DNA from 3 places in the Brevibacillus sp. MCWH genome. Region 2 is predicted to be linked to each of the others. Evidence: riboswitches for the same ligand, from Rfam matches in the RefSeq annotation. Region 2 holds a riboswitch; each other region holds the start of a gene.
What was found. Region 2 has a riboswitch for S-adenosylmethionine ahead of ETC00_RS00620 (BMP family lipoprotein). Riboswitches for the same ligand answer to the same signal wherever they lie in the genome.
Positions count from the first base shown of each region.

Region 1: another riboswitch for S-adenosylmethionine. It lies ahead of ETC00_RS17140 (pyridoxal phosphate-dependent aminotransferase); the one in region 2 lies ahead of ETC00_RS00620 (BMP family lipoprotein).
Region 3: another riboswitch for S-adenosylmethionine. It lies ahead of metH (methionine synthase); the one in region 2 lies ahead of ETC00_RS00620 (BMP family lipoprotein).

Region 1 covers NZ_SDLF01000024.1:36,285-41,057, forward strand. Annotated here, with positions in the region: gene ETC00_RS17130 (aminotransferase-like domain-containing protein) at 1-787, opposite strand, end outside; gene ETC00_RS17135 (hypothetical protein) at 988-1,458, opposite strand; gene ETC00_RS17140 (pyridoxal phosphate-dependent aminotransferase) at 1,793-2,974, opposite strand; SAM riboswitch class I at 3,078-3,183, opposite strand; gene ETC00_RS17145 (efflux RND transporter periplasmic adaptor subunit) at 3,350-4,582, opposite strand; gene ETC00_RS17150 (efflux RND transporter permease subunit) at 4,596-4,773, opposite strand, start outside.
Region 2 covers NZ_SDLF01000001.1:130,335-135,107, forward strand. Annotated here, with positions in the region: gene ETC00_RS00610 (DUF3298 and DUF4163 domain-containing protein) at 1-485, opposite strand, end outside; gene ETC00_RS00615 (methyl-accepting chemotaxis protein) at 717-2,198, shown strand; SAM riboswitch class I at 2,286-2,396, shown strand; gene ETC00_RS00620 (BMP family lipoprotein) at 2,611-3,633, shown strand; gene ETC00_RS00625 (ABC transporter ATP-binding protein) at 3,711-4,773, shown strand, end outside.
Region 3 covers NZ_SDLF01000013.1:76,461-81,233, reverse strand. Annotated here, with positions in the region: gene metH (methionine synthase) at 1-2,566, opposite strand, end outside; SAM riboswitch class I at 2,682-2,780, opposite strand; gene ETC00_RS13075 (YjcZ family sporulation protein) at 2,983-3,090, shown strand; gene ETC00_RS13070 (hypothetical protein) at 3,264-3,743, shown strand; gene argS (arginine--tRNA ligase) at 4,090-4,773, shown strand, end outside.

The DNA of each region.
Region 1 (4,773 bases), on a different contig from region 2:
TCGCTCTGACCATCGTCTGGATCACCTGAGCGTCTCCGATCGCCCAGCCGATCCGCAGCGCCGGCGCCACCGTTTTCGAAAAGGTGCTGGTGTAGACGACCGCCGAACCTTCGGGGTGCTGATCCAGCGAGAAGATGGTCGGATACGGCGCCTCCCCGTCAAACTGAATCTCGCCGTACGGGTCGTCTTCCAGGATCAGGATGTTGTTGTCGCGGCACTGGCGCAAAAGGCCAAGACGCCGTTCCAGACTCCATACCTTGCCGGTCGGGTTGGCAAACGTGGGAATCACATAGGCCATTTTGGGACGGTACTGGGCGATCTTGCGGGCCAGATCCTCCATGTCCATGCCCTCGTCGTCCCCCTCCACCGGAATAGCGCGAATGCCGCGGAACTGAAACAGCTGCAGGGCAGCCAAATAGGTGGGGTTTTCTACCAGCACGACGTCGCCTTCGTCCAGATAGACGCGACAGAGCAAGTCGACGGCCTGCTGGGAGCCGGTGGTAAGCAGCATGTTTTCCACGCCCACATTCATGTTCTTTTGTTTCATCCGGGATGCCACCCACTCGCGAAGCGGCAGGTACCCGTCCGTCAGACCGTATTGCAGCGATTTCGGCCCTTGACTGAGCGCGCGGTCAAATGCAGCCTTCATTTCTTCGAGCGGAAAAAACTCCTCTGCCGGCAGTCCGCCAGCCAGCGACAGCACCGGGGTCCCCTGCGTCAATTTCAGAATTTCCCGCACGGCCGAGGAGCTCAGTGCGCCAACCGATTGTGAAAAAGCGTACTCCATGTTCCGTTCCCCCTTGATTGAGTTTATCCTTGTTGTATCACTCACGCCGGGAGAAGTCCAATCTATGCTTGCTATAGACGGAATAGGTTTTGGCTATTGTTCTCTTGGACAAGCAAAAAAGGAAGCGTAAACCGCTTCCCGTCTCATTCTCTGGATCGTGTTCGTTTGTATCGCGCGCCAGGGTTCAGGGTTCGGGTTCCCTATGCGATGCGAACCACCCGGGCATTTTCCGTCTGCGGCAGGAATGACAGATCGACGTGTTCGCGCGCCACATCGAAGCCAATGTCTTCAGCAAGCAACAGCGCTTCTTCACGGAACGTCGGCGTGCAGCTTCCTTCGTTCAACTGGCACAGCCGCTTCAAGCGCTTAAGCCGCTCCGCCATCTTCTCCGCGCGCATCACCTCGTTGCGCAGGTCACACACGTTTACGTGCACCGCGTCGGCGATCATGCTGATGTCATTGATATGGACAATGAGCCGCTTGCCCTCCTCCGTGACAAAACCGAGCGAGCAAAACTGTGCGCCGGACATCTCCAACCGTGTGAGCACGGCGTTGGCAAACTCCTCGCCGGACCGCAGGCGAATCAGACCCGCTTCTACGGCGCCGCCTATCTTGCGCTCATTGGAGATGACCGTATACATGTCCGTATATCCGTTGATCTGGTAGCGCATGATACCCTCCTGCCGAACAAACGTGATCATTGAGATCAATTATCATTACCACACCCATCGTATAATGAAAATCATTATCTGTCAATGCTGAGAATGATTTTTACTGAGAATGGATTTTTTTGCATGGGCGCGTCATTCGTGATCGCGCCCGCCGCGCTTTTTTATAGTATTCGCCCGCCCGGTTTTGGACTATGCGGCACTCGCCTATTTTGGGCGGGGCCCATCCCGGACGCGGCACTGCCCCGCCTCCGCCTCGCTTCCCAAAAAATCAAACCGCCAGGGCGTTTTGCGAACACACTGGCGGTCAGTTCTCAATCACATGAACGATATATTGCTAGTTGCACGGGGAGAAAATACCCAAACGCTCAATCCGCGCCACTGCTTCCGCCAGCCGCTCTTCGCTGGCCAAAAGCGCTGCGCGCACGTACCCTTCGCCGGTGGGGCCGAAACCTACGCCCGGTGCGACAGCGACATGGGCTTTTTCCAACAGCAAGTCGGCAAATTCGGCAGAGGTAAACCCTTTCGGCACCGGCAGCCAGGTGAAAAACGAGCCCTGCGACGGTGCCGCCTCCCAGCCGATGCGGTGCAGGTTGGAAAACAGCGCGTTGCGCCGGCTTTCGTAGACGGTCACCAACTCGCGGACACACTGCTGGGAATCGGTCAGCGCCCGGACCGCCGCCATCTGGATGGCGCCGAACAGGCTGCAGAAGTAGTGGTCCTGGATCAGGTTGATCAGCCGGACCAGTTCCCGGTTGCCGACCATCGCGCCGACGCGCCAGCCGGCCATGTTGTACGTTTTGGACAGCGTGTAAAATTCCACGCCCACTTCTTTGGCTCCCGGCACCTGCAGGAAGCTGACCGGCTTCTTGCCGTCGAAGCTGATCGCTCCGTAGGCGAAGTCGTGACAGACGACGATTTCGTGCTTGCGGGCGAAACGGACCGTCTCTTCGAAAAATTCGTACGGCGCATTGACCGCGGTCGGGTTGTTGGGGTAGTTCAGGAACATCAGCTTGGCTTTGTCCAGATCCTCTCGGGCCAGCTCGCCGTAGTCCGGCAGGAAACCGTTCGCGGCGCGCAGCGGCATCATCACCATCCGCCCGTCGGCGATGGCCACTCCCGACCAGTAATCGGGATAGCCGGGGTCCGGCACCAGAGCCACATCGCCCGGATTGAGCAATACCTGGCAGATTTCCACCAGTCCGGTCTTGCTGCCGAACAGGATGGCCACTTCCTCTTCCGGGTCCAGATCGACGTCAAACTCCTGCTTGTACCAGTGGGCGACAGCCCGTTTCAGTTCCACACGACCGCTGAACGGCGGGTACTTGTGGTGAACCGGACGGGCAGCATGTTCCTGCAGTTCCTCGACAATGTGCGGCGGCGTCGGCAGATCGGGGTTGCCCTGCCCCAAGTTGATTACGTCATGGCCGGCGGCGATGGCCTTGTTCACTTTCGCCACCAGCGAGGCAAAAAACTGCGTCGGCAGACGGTCAATCATGGCGGACGGTTGGATGCGCATCAGTCTCTCGTTCCTTTCCCTTGGGTAAATCGTGCAGACGTCGGCGGCTAAGCAAAAAGCCCCTTTTCCTGTACAGAAAAAGGGGCAGATCGACATCTCCACGTTCTTATCTGTCAGGAATGCTCCTGCTGGAATTGGCACAGCATCTGCACAGGCAGATCCGCTGCCGGGCTTCATCGGGCCAGTCCCTCCGCCTCTCTTGATAAGGTGATTGCGTGCTATTCAGTTTCGTTTGCAGTCTCGTTCCATCCCAGCAGCATCCGGCGGGTCAGCGACCGTGTCGCCCCCCGCAGCGACGTCCCTGCAGGGCCGCCGCAGCATTCCGACTGTGCTGGTTGGATATCTCTTTCATACTACTTGAGCAAGCGAACAGTGTCAAGATGTCGGCTGGACGTTTACCTTGGCGCCGTCTTTCAGCAGCGTCTGTCCGCGCACGACGATTTGCTCGCCTTCTTTCAGCCCTGCCTTTACCTCCACCAGATCGCTGGATTCGATCCCGGTCTGCACTTCCACTTTTTTTGCCGTGTCTCCCTCCAGCTTGTAGACGAACCGCTTGCCGTTCTCGTCAAAGACGGCCTTGAGCGGCACCACCAGCATGCTGTTGGTTTGCTGATGCGCAAACTGGATGCTGACGACCATGTCCGCCTTCAGCGAAGCGTCCTGCTTGGCCAGGGCAATTTCCACCGGATACGCGCGCAGCGTCTGATCCATCACGGGACTGATCGCGCTCACCGTGCCGTCCAGCTCCTTGGAGATGGCAGAGATTTGAATCTTCACCTTGTCCCCTTTTTTCACTGACGTTACTTCCTCTTCGGAGAGGTTTGCCTTGACGATCAGCGGATCGGTATCCACGATGGTGACCACTGGCGCTTGCGGCGAAGCCATTTCCCCTACCTGACCGTTGACGGCGGAGACGAAGCCGGAGATCGGGGCGGTCACCGTCGCGTTGGCCAACTGTTCACGCGCGTTTTGCAGCGAGATGCGGGCCTGTTCCACGGATGCCTGAGTGACGGCCACTCCCGTCTGCTTTTCAGCCATCTCCAGCGCTTCCTTGGCGTTGGCATACGCCGTCTTCGCATTGGTGAGGGCCGCCTGTGCCTGTTCCAATTGCTGCGGAGACACCGCTCCCTGTTTGAACAGGTCAGACATGCGCTGGTAGTCGCGTTCCGCGTCCCGCAGCGCCTGCTCGGCCTGCACCAGACCGTTTTTCGCCTGCTGCAGCCCCTGGTCGGAGGCGGCATTACTCTGCTTCAGGTTGGCTACGGCGAGATCGTACGCCGCCTGCGCCTGCTGCACTGCATTCTCCAGATCCGTTTTCTCCAGGCTGAAAAGCACCTGTCCCTGTTTGACATACTGCCCCAGTTTTACGTTCAGCTGCACAATCTTGCCGCCCACTTTTGGAGCCAAGGTGACTTCCTTGTTGGGGGCCAGTTTCCCGGTTACCCCCGCGCGCGTCGACACGCTTCCCTTTTTCACTGTATCGACCTGTACCGGCACCGGCTTGTTATCCGTTTGCGTCTGCTGCGTGGCCGCATCCGGAGCCGTACAACCTGCCAGGGCAACTGCCAAGGCCAGCAGCAGCCCAAGACTTCCCTTGTTCATCTTCATACCGTGTAGCCTCCTATCCCAACGTCGGCATTTCCTGGCCGGCCGCTTTTTTCTGCTTGCGTTTTTCTTTGCGATTGCGCCACTTTTGCCCCAGATCGTCAAACCAGGTGTAGACGACCGGAATCAGCACAAGCGTAATCAGTGTGGAGAAACTGAGACCGAAGATGACGACGACAGCCATGGGCGCCATC
Region 2 (4,773 bases):
GCCTTGTCGGCCACGTAGAAATCCTGGTCGGGTCTGATCGCCTTGAACGGCTCCAGGGTGGGAATATGCCGATTGGCGATCTGTGTTTTGATGTTGTCTGACAGCACCTTGACATAGTCGCTGCCCGGTTTGAACAGGTCCCGCAGGGAAAAGACTTGCCCGGTCTGCACATCTGCTGTGAGCGACATCATATAGGTCATGCCGTGGGCCATCGGAGGCGTGTAGGCGTAGTTGTTCAGGGTGACGCTGAAGATGCCTCGCTGATTGTTTTTGATTTCGTAGCTTCCCTGCATTTCCGTCGTTCCCGGCACCTGGCTTTCATGCTGCTGGTTGATCAAATCCTGCACGTACCGCGACAAGGTTTGGTTGATGTTCTGTTCGGCCTGTCGATTGGCCAAACCGGCCACCTGCGGGTAATAAATGGTTACGTTCGGGCGGCTGATCGTGCGGGTCAGCACGGTGGTCGGCAGTTGATTCATTTCCATGGCGTTCCCGTTCCCTTCTTGAGAAATGTGATCCTGCTTTAGCCTATTCGTCAGAGGGGCCAAATGGTCATGGCAAACCGCGTTTCTGATTCGGCGGAACTACGGGCGCGTTAGAACTTTTTTCACATGTTCTCCATGATCCCAATAGAACTTGGAAGATTTTTCAGGATATAATGACAAAAGAATGTTGTATTCACCATAGCAGTAAAGGAGGAAATTATGCTTCAGACCATGTTTCAGTTGGTCCGCAACACCTTGACCAACAAAGAGGGCTTCATGATTTTTATTCTCTGGAATCATCTGTGGCTGGCCGGAATCATCGCGTATCAGGAAGACGTGAACTTCTGGAAGCTGACATCACTGGGCCTGCTGATGACACTGATTGTTTCACCGTACTACTTCATCCGCAAAGGCAGTTACGTGATTCGCTACCTGGTCGCGATCGGCTTTATGTATTACTCCATCGCATTCGACCACTTTACGTCTTATCCGGAGACGGCGTTTATTTCCTTTATCGTGCTCGGCTTCCTCGCGGCCTATCTGGACTGGAAGCTGGTCGTCTTCGCCGGGATTGTCCAGATCGCGGCAACATTTGTCGGGTTTTACACCGGTTTCTACGACATGTTCGATGAAGGTCGGACAGAAGTGAATCTGATCCTGCACCTCGTGTCTGTCGCATTGATGATCGTCGGCTTGACCTACCTGTGTCTGGCCGGACAAGCCTCGCTGAACAAAGCGGAGACGGCGAGGCGGGAAGCAGAGGAAAAAGAACAGCGGCTGGCGGAGCTTTTGGGCCACATCCGCATGGTGACGGAACAGTTGGACCGCACGTCGGAGCACGTGCATGAGCACGCGGAGACGACCAAGCGGAATACGGACGAGATGATGGTTGCGTTCCGCGAAGTGGCCACGGGGATGGAGGCGCAGGCCAACTCCACGGTGAAGATCGAGGAGGAAGTCCAGTCGATCGACCACGAGATCGTGGCGGTCAACGAACAGGCCAACGCGATGAAGGCGGAGGCCGATCAGAACAACCGCCGCCTCACCGAGAGCATCGGCATGATGAACGAGCTGTCGCATCAGATGGAGCAGATCGTGCAGGCGGTCAATGTGGCCTCGTCCACCATCCGCGAGCTGAATCGGCAGGCCAACCGGGTGGAGGAGATCGTGCAGACGATCAACCAGATTGCGACCCAGACCAACCTGCTGGCGCTCAACGCGGCGATCGAATCGGCCCGGGCCGGGGAACACGGACGCGGCTTTGCCGTGGTGGCCGACGAGGTGCGAAAACTGGCCGAACAAAGCGCTACCGCTACCCAGGAGATTGCCGAAATCCTGCAGTCGCTGCACAAGGAGAGCGAAAACGCCGTGCGCCACATGAGCAACGGGGAATCGTCGGTGGCCAAGGGACAGGAGCTGGCCGTCCAGACTGTCACCTCGATCGAGACGGTTCGGGCCGGAATGGAATCGTTCCTGCAGGCCGTCGAGCACGTGCGCTCCAGCATGGACAGGGTAAAGCTGCGCTCCGGTGAAGTGGCCGCCGAGATGTCGACGATTACGGCTGTGACGGAACAATCGGTGGCCAATCTGGAAGAGCTGTTTGCCACGGCGGAAAATCAGCATCAAAAGGTGCGGGAAATCACGGAAGAACTGGGCGAACTGAACGCGCTGTCGCGCAGATTGCAGCAGTCGTTTCGAGACCAACAAACATAATGTTTTGAAATGACAAAAAAATCATTTGCAATGTGAGAACCTTTTGCTAGAATTAGAGACATTACAACTGGATAGCGGATTCACCTTACCTTATCAAGAGAGGCGGAGGGACTGGCCCGATGAAGCCCGGCAACCACTGTACCCCGGTACAGAAAGGTGCCAATTCCTGCAAAACCCTCGGGTTTTGACAGATGAGGAAGAGGTTGGCGCAACTTGGCAAACTCTTCCTCTAGGAAGAGTTTTTTTCATACCATCATCAGGTGCGCCTTCCTGGGAAAAGGGGGAATATATCGAACGTTTATGGTGTATGTTTAATAAAATATTCGTGTTTTGCCTTGAAACTTTCGAAAAAAACCCGTAAATTACCGGTATGGGAGTTAAAAAACTTTTTTACTAGATAGGAGAGAACAGCATGAAAAAGTACCTGTTGGCATTGACGACGTTTGCCGTACTGTTGGCCGGATGTGCGGCGGGAGGCGGTGCACCGGAGGGACAAGCCGGCGGCCATGAAGGCGGCGAGAAGAAGCGGGTCGCGCTGATCTTGCCGGAGAAGATCGGGGTCAACCCGTTTTTCCAGCAGATGGACGAGGGTGCCAAGAAAGCGGCGCAGGAATTTGGTGTCGACGTCAAAACCATCGAGTCGACCGACCATTTCGCCATCGAGGAGAACATCCGCGCGGCCGTGGCCGAGCAATACGATTTGATCATTACGTCGTCGTTTGAATCGGAGGATGCGCTGAAAAAAGTGGCGGCGGAAAACCCGGACCGCGTGTTTGCCATCATCGATACTGTCGTGGACTTGCCCAATGTCAGCAGCGTGGTATTTCGCGAACATGAAGCCTCCTATCTGATGGGAGCAGCTGCCGGCCTGGCGACCAAGACCAACAAGGTGGGGATCGTCGCGGCGATGGACATTCCGCTTTTGAAAAAGTGGACGGTCGGCTTCCAGGAGGGACTGAAGGCGACCAATCCGAACGCAGAGGTCTTCGTCAACTACGTCGGCAGCTTTAATGACCCGGCGAAAGCCAAGGAGCTGGCCCTGCTGCAGGCAAACAAGGGAGCAGACTTTGTCTACGGAGCTGCTGCTGTCGGCGACCTTGGCGTGTTTGAAGCAGCCAAGGAAAAGGGCTTCTACACCTCCGGCCAGGACGTCGACCGCACCGGCATCGATCCGGAACACATCGTCCTGTCCCAGTTGAAAGGGACCGACACGGCCGCCTATGAAACGGTAAAGGCGTTTGTAAACGGCAGCTTGAAACCGGGCGTGCAGACGTACGGCCTGAAGGAAGACGGCGTCGGCGTCACCTACGTCACGCGCGAAAGCGAGACGCCGCTGCATCCGTTCATCGGTGAGGAGGTCATCAACAAGGTGAAAGCGATCAGGGATGAGATCGTGGCGGGTACGCGCAAGGTGCCTGATCCGCTGCAGCAGTAAACGAGACGGCGACCGACTACTGCGGTAGTCGGTTTCCTGTTGAATGGGACCAACAGGAAAAAGGAGGGAAGAGCGGGATGACGTACCGTCTGGAAATGCGCAACATGACGAAAAGATACGGCGATTTTACGGCCAACGACAACGTATCGTTCACGCTGGGGGCTGGCGAGGTCCACGCCATCGTCGGGGAGAACGGCGCCGGCAAAACCACGTTGATGCGGATGCTGTACGGCATGGAACAGCCGACGTCCGGGGAGATCGTGCTAAACGGCCGTCCGGTGGTCTTTCGCGGCCCCGACGACGCGATCCGACACGGCATCGGGATGGTGCACCAGCACTTCATGCTGTTTCCCGATTTCAGCGTAATGGAGAACATCGTCATCGGCTATGAACCGCAGCGTGCCGGCCTGTTCCGGCGCAAGGATGCGGTGGAGGCGGTGCGGGCCCTCAGTGAGCGCTACCGCATCCCGATTGACGTGACCGCCCGTGTATCGCAATGCTCGGTCGGGGAGCAGCAGCGCGTGGAAATTCTCAAGGTGCTGTACCAGGGAGCGGACATCATCGTACTGGACGAGCCGACCGCTGTCCTGACACCGCTGGAGGTAAAGGAACTGCTGCAGACGATTCGCCACCTGGCGGAGAGCGGCAAGAGCGTCATCCTGATCACGCACAAGCTCAAGGAAGTGATGGAGGTGGCCGACCGAATCACCGTGCTGCGCGGCGGCCGGGTGACCGGGACCGTTTCCCGGCAGGAGACCAGCGTGGACGAACTGGCCCGGCTGATGGTGGGCCGTGACCTGCAGCCGTTGAGTGAGCGGGTGAGCCTGGACGGCAGGCCCCTCCTGCAGGTGGAAAACCTGACCGTTTCCGACCGGCAGACGATCGTGGACAGCGTTACATTTACCGTGCACCACGGGGAAATCGTCGGAATCGCCGGGGTCTCGGGCAACGGCCAGTCGGAACTGCTGCAAGCCATCACCGGACTGCGGCCGGTCACGGCGGGCAGGGTGCTGCTGGGCGGAAAGGACGTCACCAACCGTCCTGTGGCAGCCATACGTGAAGCGGGAGTGGCCCATGTCCCGGAAGACCGCTACCTGTGGGGAACGGCCAAGCAGGAGAGCGTGGAGGAAAACGCCTTGA
Region 3 (4,773 bases), on a different contig from region 2:
TCGTCGTCGACGCTTCCTCTTCCGCTGCCTGCTGAGCCGCACGCAGCTTTTCCCGTTCCACGGGGTCCTGCAGGCGGTTGACCAGGTCGAGCCCATCCATCGCGTCCTTGGCGTACAGCACGATTCCCTTGTACTCCGGCGCGATCCGGTTGGAGGTAAACTTGCGGGTCAGGGCCGCGCCGCCTACCAACAGCGGCACGTCAATCCCGGCTGCCCGCAGGTCCTGGGCGGTAATCACCATCTGCTGCGCCGACTTGACCAGCAGGCCCGACAGGCCGATCGCGTCTGGCTGCTCTTCACGGCAGGCGGCAATCAGCTGCTCCGGCGGCACCTTGATGCCCAGGTTGACCACTTCGTACCCGTTGTTGGCGAGGATGATCTCCACCAGGTTCTTGCCGATGTCATGCACGTCCCCTTTTACCGTCGCCAGCAAAATTTTCCCTTTGGTGGCCGTCTCCGTCTTTTCCATGTAAGGTTCCAGGAACGATACGGAGGCCTTCATCACTTCGGCGCTCTGCAGCACTTCCGCGACGATCAGTTGGTTGTCGTTGAACAGCCGGCCTACCTCTTCCATCCCGGCCATCAGCGGACCGTTGATGATTTCTAGCGGCGTGTATTTCTCCAGCGCCAGCTTCAGGTCGTCCATCAGCCCGTCCTTGGAGCCTTCCACCACGTAACGGGCCAGACGCTCTTCCAGCGTGAGCGACGACGCTTCCACGCGTACTTCCTTTTTCTTCTGCCGGTAAAACTCGGTAAAGGCGGCCAGCGTCTCGTCGTTGGTCTCAAACAGGAGCGCCTCTGCCAATCGCCGCTCCTCTTCCGGAATGGAGGCGTAGCGTTCCAGCTTCTCGGTATTGACGATGGCGTAATCAAGTCCGGCCAGAGTCGTATGGTAAAGGAAGACGGCGTTCAGCACCTCCCGTCCGGCCGCCGGCAGCCCGAACGAGACGTTGCTGATGCCGAGAATCGTCTTGCACTCCGGCATCGCCTCCTTGATCAGGCGGAGGCCTTCCACCGTCTCGCGGGCGGAGCCGATGTACTGCTCGTCGCCGGTGCCCACCGGAAAGACCAGCGGATCGAAAATGATGTCGCGCGGGTTGACCCCGAATCGATTGACCAGCAGATCGTAGGCGCGTTTGGCCACTTCCAGCTTCCGTTCCCGGGTGACTGCCATGCCGGTCTCGTCGATCGTGCCGACGACGACAGCCGCGCCGTACTTGTGAATCAACGGCGCCACCTGTTCAAACCGCTCCAGCCCGTCTTCCAGGTTGATCGAGTTGAGAATCGCCTTGCCCTGCGAGTACCGCAGTCCAAGTTCCATGACGCGCACGTCGGTGGAGTCGATCATCAGCGGCGCTTTCACTTTTTTGATGACAAACTGCAGGAACTTCTCCATGTCCCCGTACTCATCCCGGTCCGGGTCGGCGAGACAGATGTCAATGATCTGTGCCCCCCGCTTTACCTGGGCGCGGGCGATGTCGGACGCTTCCTCGTACTTCCCGGCCGCGATCAGGTCGCGGAATTTTTTCGACCCAATCACGTTGCTCCTCTCTCCGACAAGCAGCGGCCGATTGTCTGCTTCCGCGTAGACGACCTCGATCCCCGACACGGCGCTGACCGGCTGTCCGGCCGGGACACGGGGCTTGCAGTCCTTCAATGCTTCCGCCAGCGCGCGGATATGCTCCGGCGTCGTGCCGCAGCATCCTCCGGCGACGTTGAGCCAGCCCTGCTCGGCAAACGCCCGCATCTTGGCAGCCAGTCCGTGCGGCGTCTCGTGGTAATGGCCGTTTTCATCCGGCAGGCCGGCGTTGGGATAACAGCTCACCCCGCACTGGGCCAAATTCGCCAGCGTGCGCAGATGGTCACGCATGAACTCCGGCCCGGTGGCGCAGTTCAGACCAATGGTAATCGGCTTCAGATGCTCCAACGAGACGTAAAACGCTTCGATGGTTTGCCCGGCCAGGGTCGTGCCCATCGGCTCAATCGTGCCGGAGATCATCACCGGCACTTCCCTGCCCAGCTCCGCGAACGCCCGGCGAATGCCGATGCCGCCGGCCTTGACGTTTAAGGTGTCCTGCGAGGTCTCCAAAAGCAGCGCGTCCACGCCGCCGATCAGCAGCCCTTTCGCCTGCCGGTAGTACGCTTCCACCAGCTCTTCAAAGGTGACGCCTCCCGTCAGAGACAGCGTCTTGGTCGTCGGCCCCATCGAGCCGGCGACGTAACGCGGCCACTCCTGGGTGGAATAGGCGTCAGCCGCTTCCCGTGCTAGCCGGGCTGCAGCGATGTTGATCTCCAGATCTTTGTCTGCCACGTCGTACTCGGCCAGGACGATCGAGGTGGCACCAAACGTGTTGGTCTCCACGATGTCCGCACCCGCCTCCAGGTATTTTTCATGAATGGAGCGGATCACGTCAGGACGGGTGAGATTGAGCAGCTCGTTACAGCCTTCGTAGGCATCACCGCCAAAATCATCAGCAGTCAGGCTGGCCTGTTGCAGCATCGTCCCCATCGCACCGTCCAGAATCAGAATTTTCCGGTAAAGCTGTTCACGAAGACTTATTTTCATGGGGCAAACTCCTTTTCTTCCAAACTCACACGCATTGGTCCGTGTACAATAAAAAATCCTCTTCTGTGTGCAACAAGAAGAGGATTTGTCCGCGAAACATACACGCATGACCATCCTCTTATCTTTCAAAGCACACGCTTTGCTGGAATTGGCACCTGGTAATCCGGTTGCCGAGGCTTCATTGGGCCAGTCCCTCAACCTCTCTGGATAAGAGTCGTCACTGTCTGTTATGCAGTTTTGTCAAACGGTAACGATGTTTGAATGTATCTTAACACCCCCTTTTCCTCGCGTCAATGTAGAATTTGTCTATTTTCTCCAGACTGCCCCCGCCCATTTTTTGCGAGCTGGTCATTCGCCCACAACAACCGGCACATTCGTGTATAGACTAAAGCATACGGAAAGGAGGGGAAACAACAATGAGTACTTCCTACTGCGGTTCCGGCTTTTTCGGTGACACGTTCGCAATTGTGCTCGTTCTGTTTATCCTGTTGGTCATCGTCGGGTGTTCGAACGACTGCAACTAAACGAGTGCGTACATCAACAAGGAGCCTAGCTAAACCTAGGCTCTTTTTTCGCTGGACAACCCTGTCCGCCTGCCGTTCCCTGCGGGACGTTTGCGCCTGATGCTGGTTCGTTGTCAGCCGCTGTCCGTTTTTGCTATGATGAAAAGCGATTCCGTACAAAGGAGCGAACCACTGTGGATCAATTGGTACCCTGTAACCGACAGGAATTCCTCTCTCGCCTGGAGACGGTGAAAGAGTTGGAGCACACGGATTTTGAGACATATTCAATCGTCAAGAATCAAGCGACGGGGCAGCACTACCTGCGTTATTCATTTACGCATGTCAACCTGTTTGAAGGAGGCAGGCGGGACGAATACGACCACTTCCTCCCGCTGGAATCGGACGACGTGCTGGGCATTCTGTTTGGCGACCAGCCCTATCGCTTTCCCGATCACTGGCGCTCTCCCTATCTGCGCAGCGGGACGGATGAGCGGCTGATGCCGTTTGATCCCAGTGAAAACCACGATCTTAAGGAAGCTGCCGAAGCAGAACGATCGCTTCTCACCAAGCTGGCCGAGTACAAGCGGCAGTGGCAGTCGGCCGACGACAAGGAACGGCTGACGCGGGACCTGTTCCACGATTTGGACGATTTGCTGAAAAAACCGGAAGAGTGAGTTGCATCCCGCAGGAGATGCCGCTATAATGCTAGAAGAATATCGTTGTCGCTGAAGAGGAGAGTACTCCGTCAGAAAGCAGAAGCGAGCCGGGGACGGTGGGAGCCCGGTGCAAACTGACGCGGGGAAGCGCACCTCGGAGACGCGTCCTGAAGGTCCGGACAGCCGGATTGCGTAGGGCACGCCGGGTCTGCCCGTTACCGCAGGCAAAGCGGCTTTCGCCTTTTCCCGTGCGGGAGGCGAGAGCAACAAGAGTGGCACCGCGGGAGTACAACCTCTCGTCTCTTCCCTGATGAGACGCAGAGGTTTTTCTATTTTTTAGATTCCAGACCGAAAGGAGAATTCGATGAGCTATAAGCATCAAGCGGCCAGCATCATTGCCGCAGCACTCACCCGCCTCGGCGCGGACCAATTTACCGCCGAAACCGTATACGACATGCTGGAAACGCCACCCAATCCCAGCATGGGGGATATCGCCTTCCCCTGCTTCCAACTGGCCAAGGCGCTTCGCAAAGCGCCGCCGCTGATCGCCTCCGAACTGGCCGGCGAGGTTAGCGGTACGCCGATCCGCGAAGTCAAGGCGGTCGGTCCGTACCTCAACCTGTTCCTCGATCAGCAAAGCGTCGCCCGCGACGTAATCGGCACGATCCTGACGCAGGGCAGCGCATACGGCAGCCGCGACATCGGTAAAGGGCGCAATGTGCCGATTGACCTCTCCTCCCCCAATATCGCCAAGCCGTTCTCCATGGGCCACCTGCGCTCCACCGTAATCGGCAACGCGATCGCCAACATCTTGGAAAAACACGGCTACCGTCCGATCCGCATCAACCACCTGGGCGACTGGGGGACGCAGTTTGGCAAGCTGATCGTCGCCTACAAGCTGTGGGGTGACGAAGAAAAAGTAAAAGCCGAGCCGATCAAGGAGCTGCTCCAGCTCTACGTCCGCTTCCACGAAGAGGCAGAAAAAGACCCGTCGCTGGAAGATCAGGGACGCGAGTGGTTCAAAAAGCTGGAGGACGGAGACGAGGAA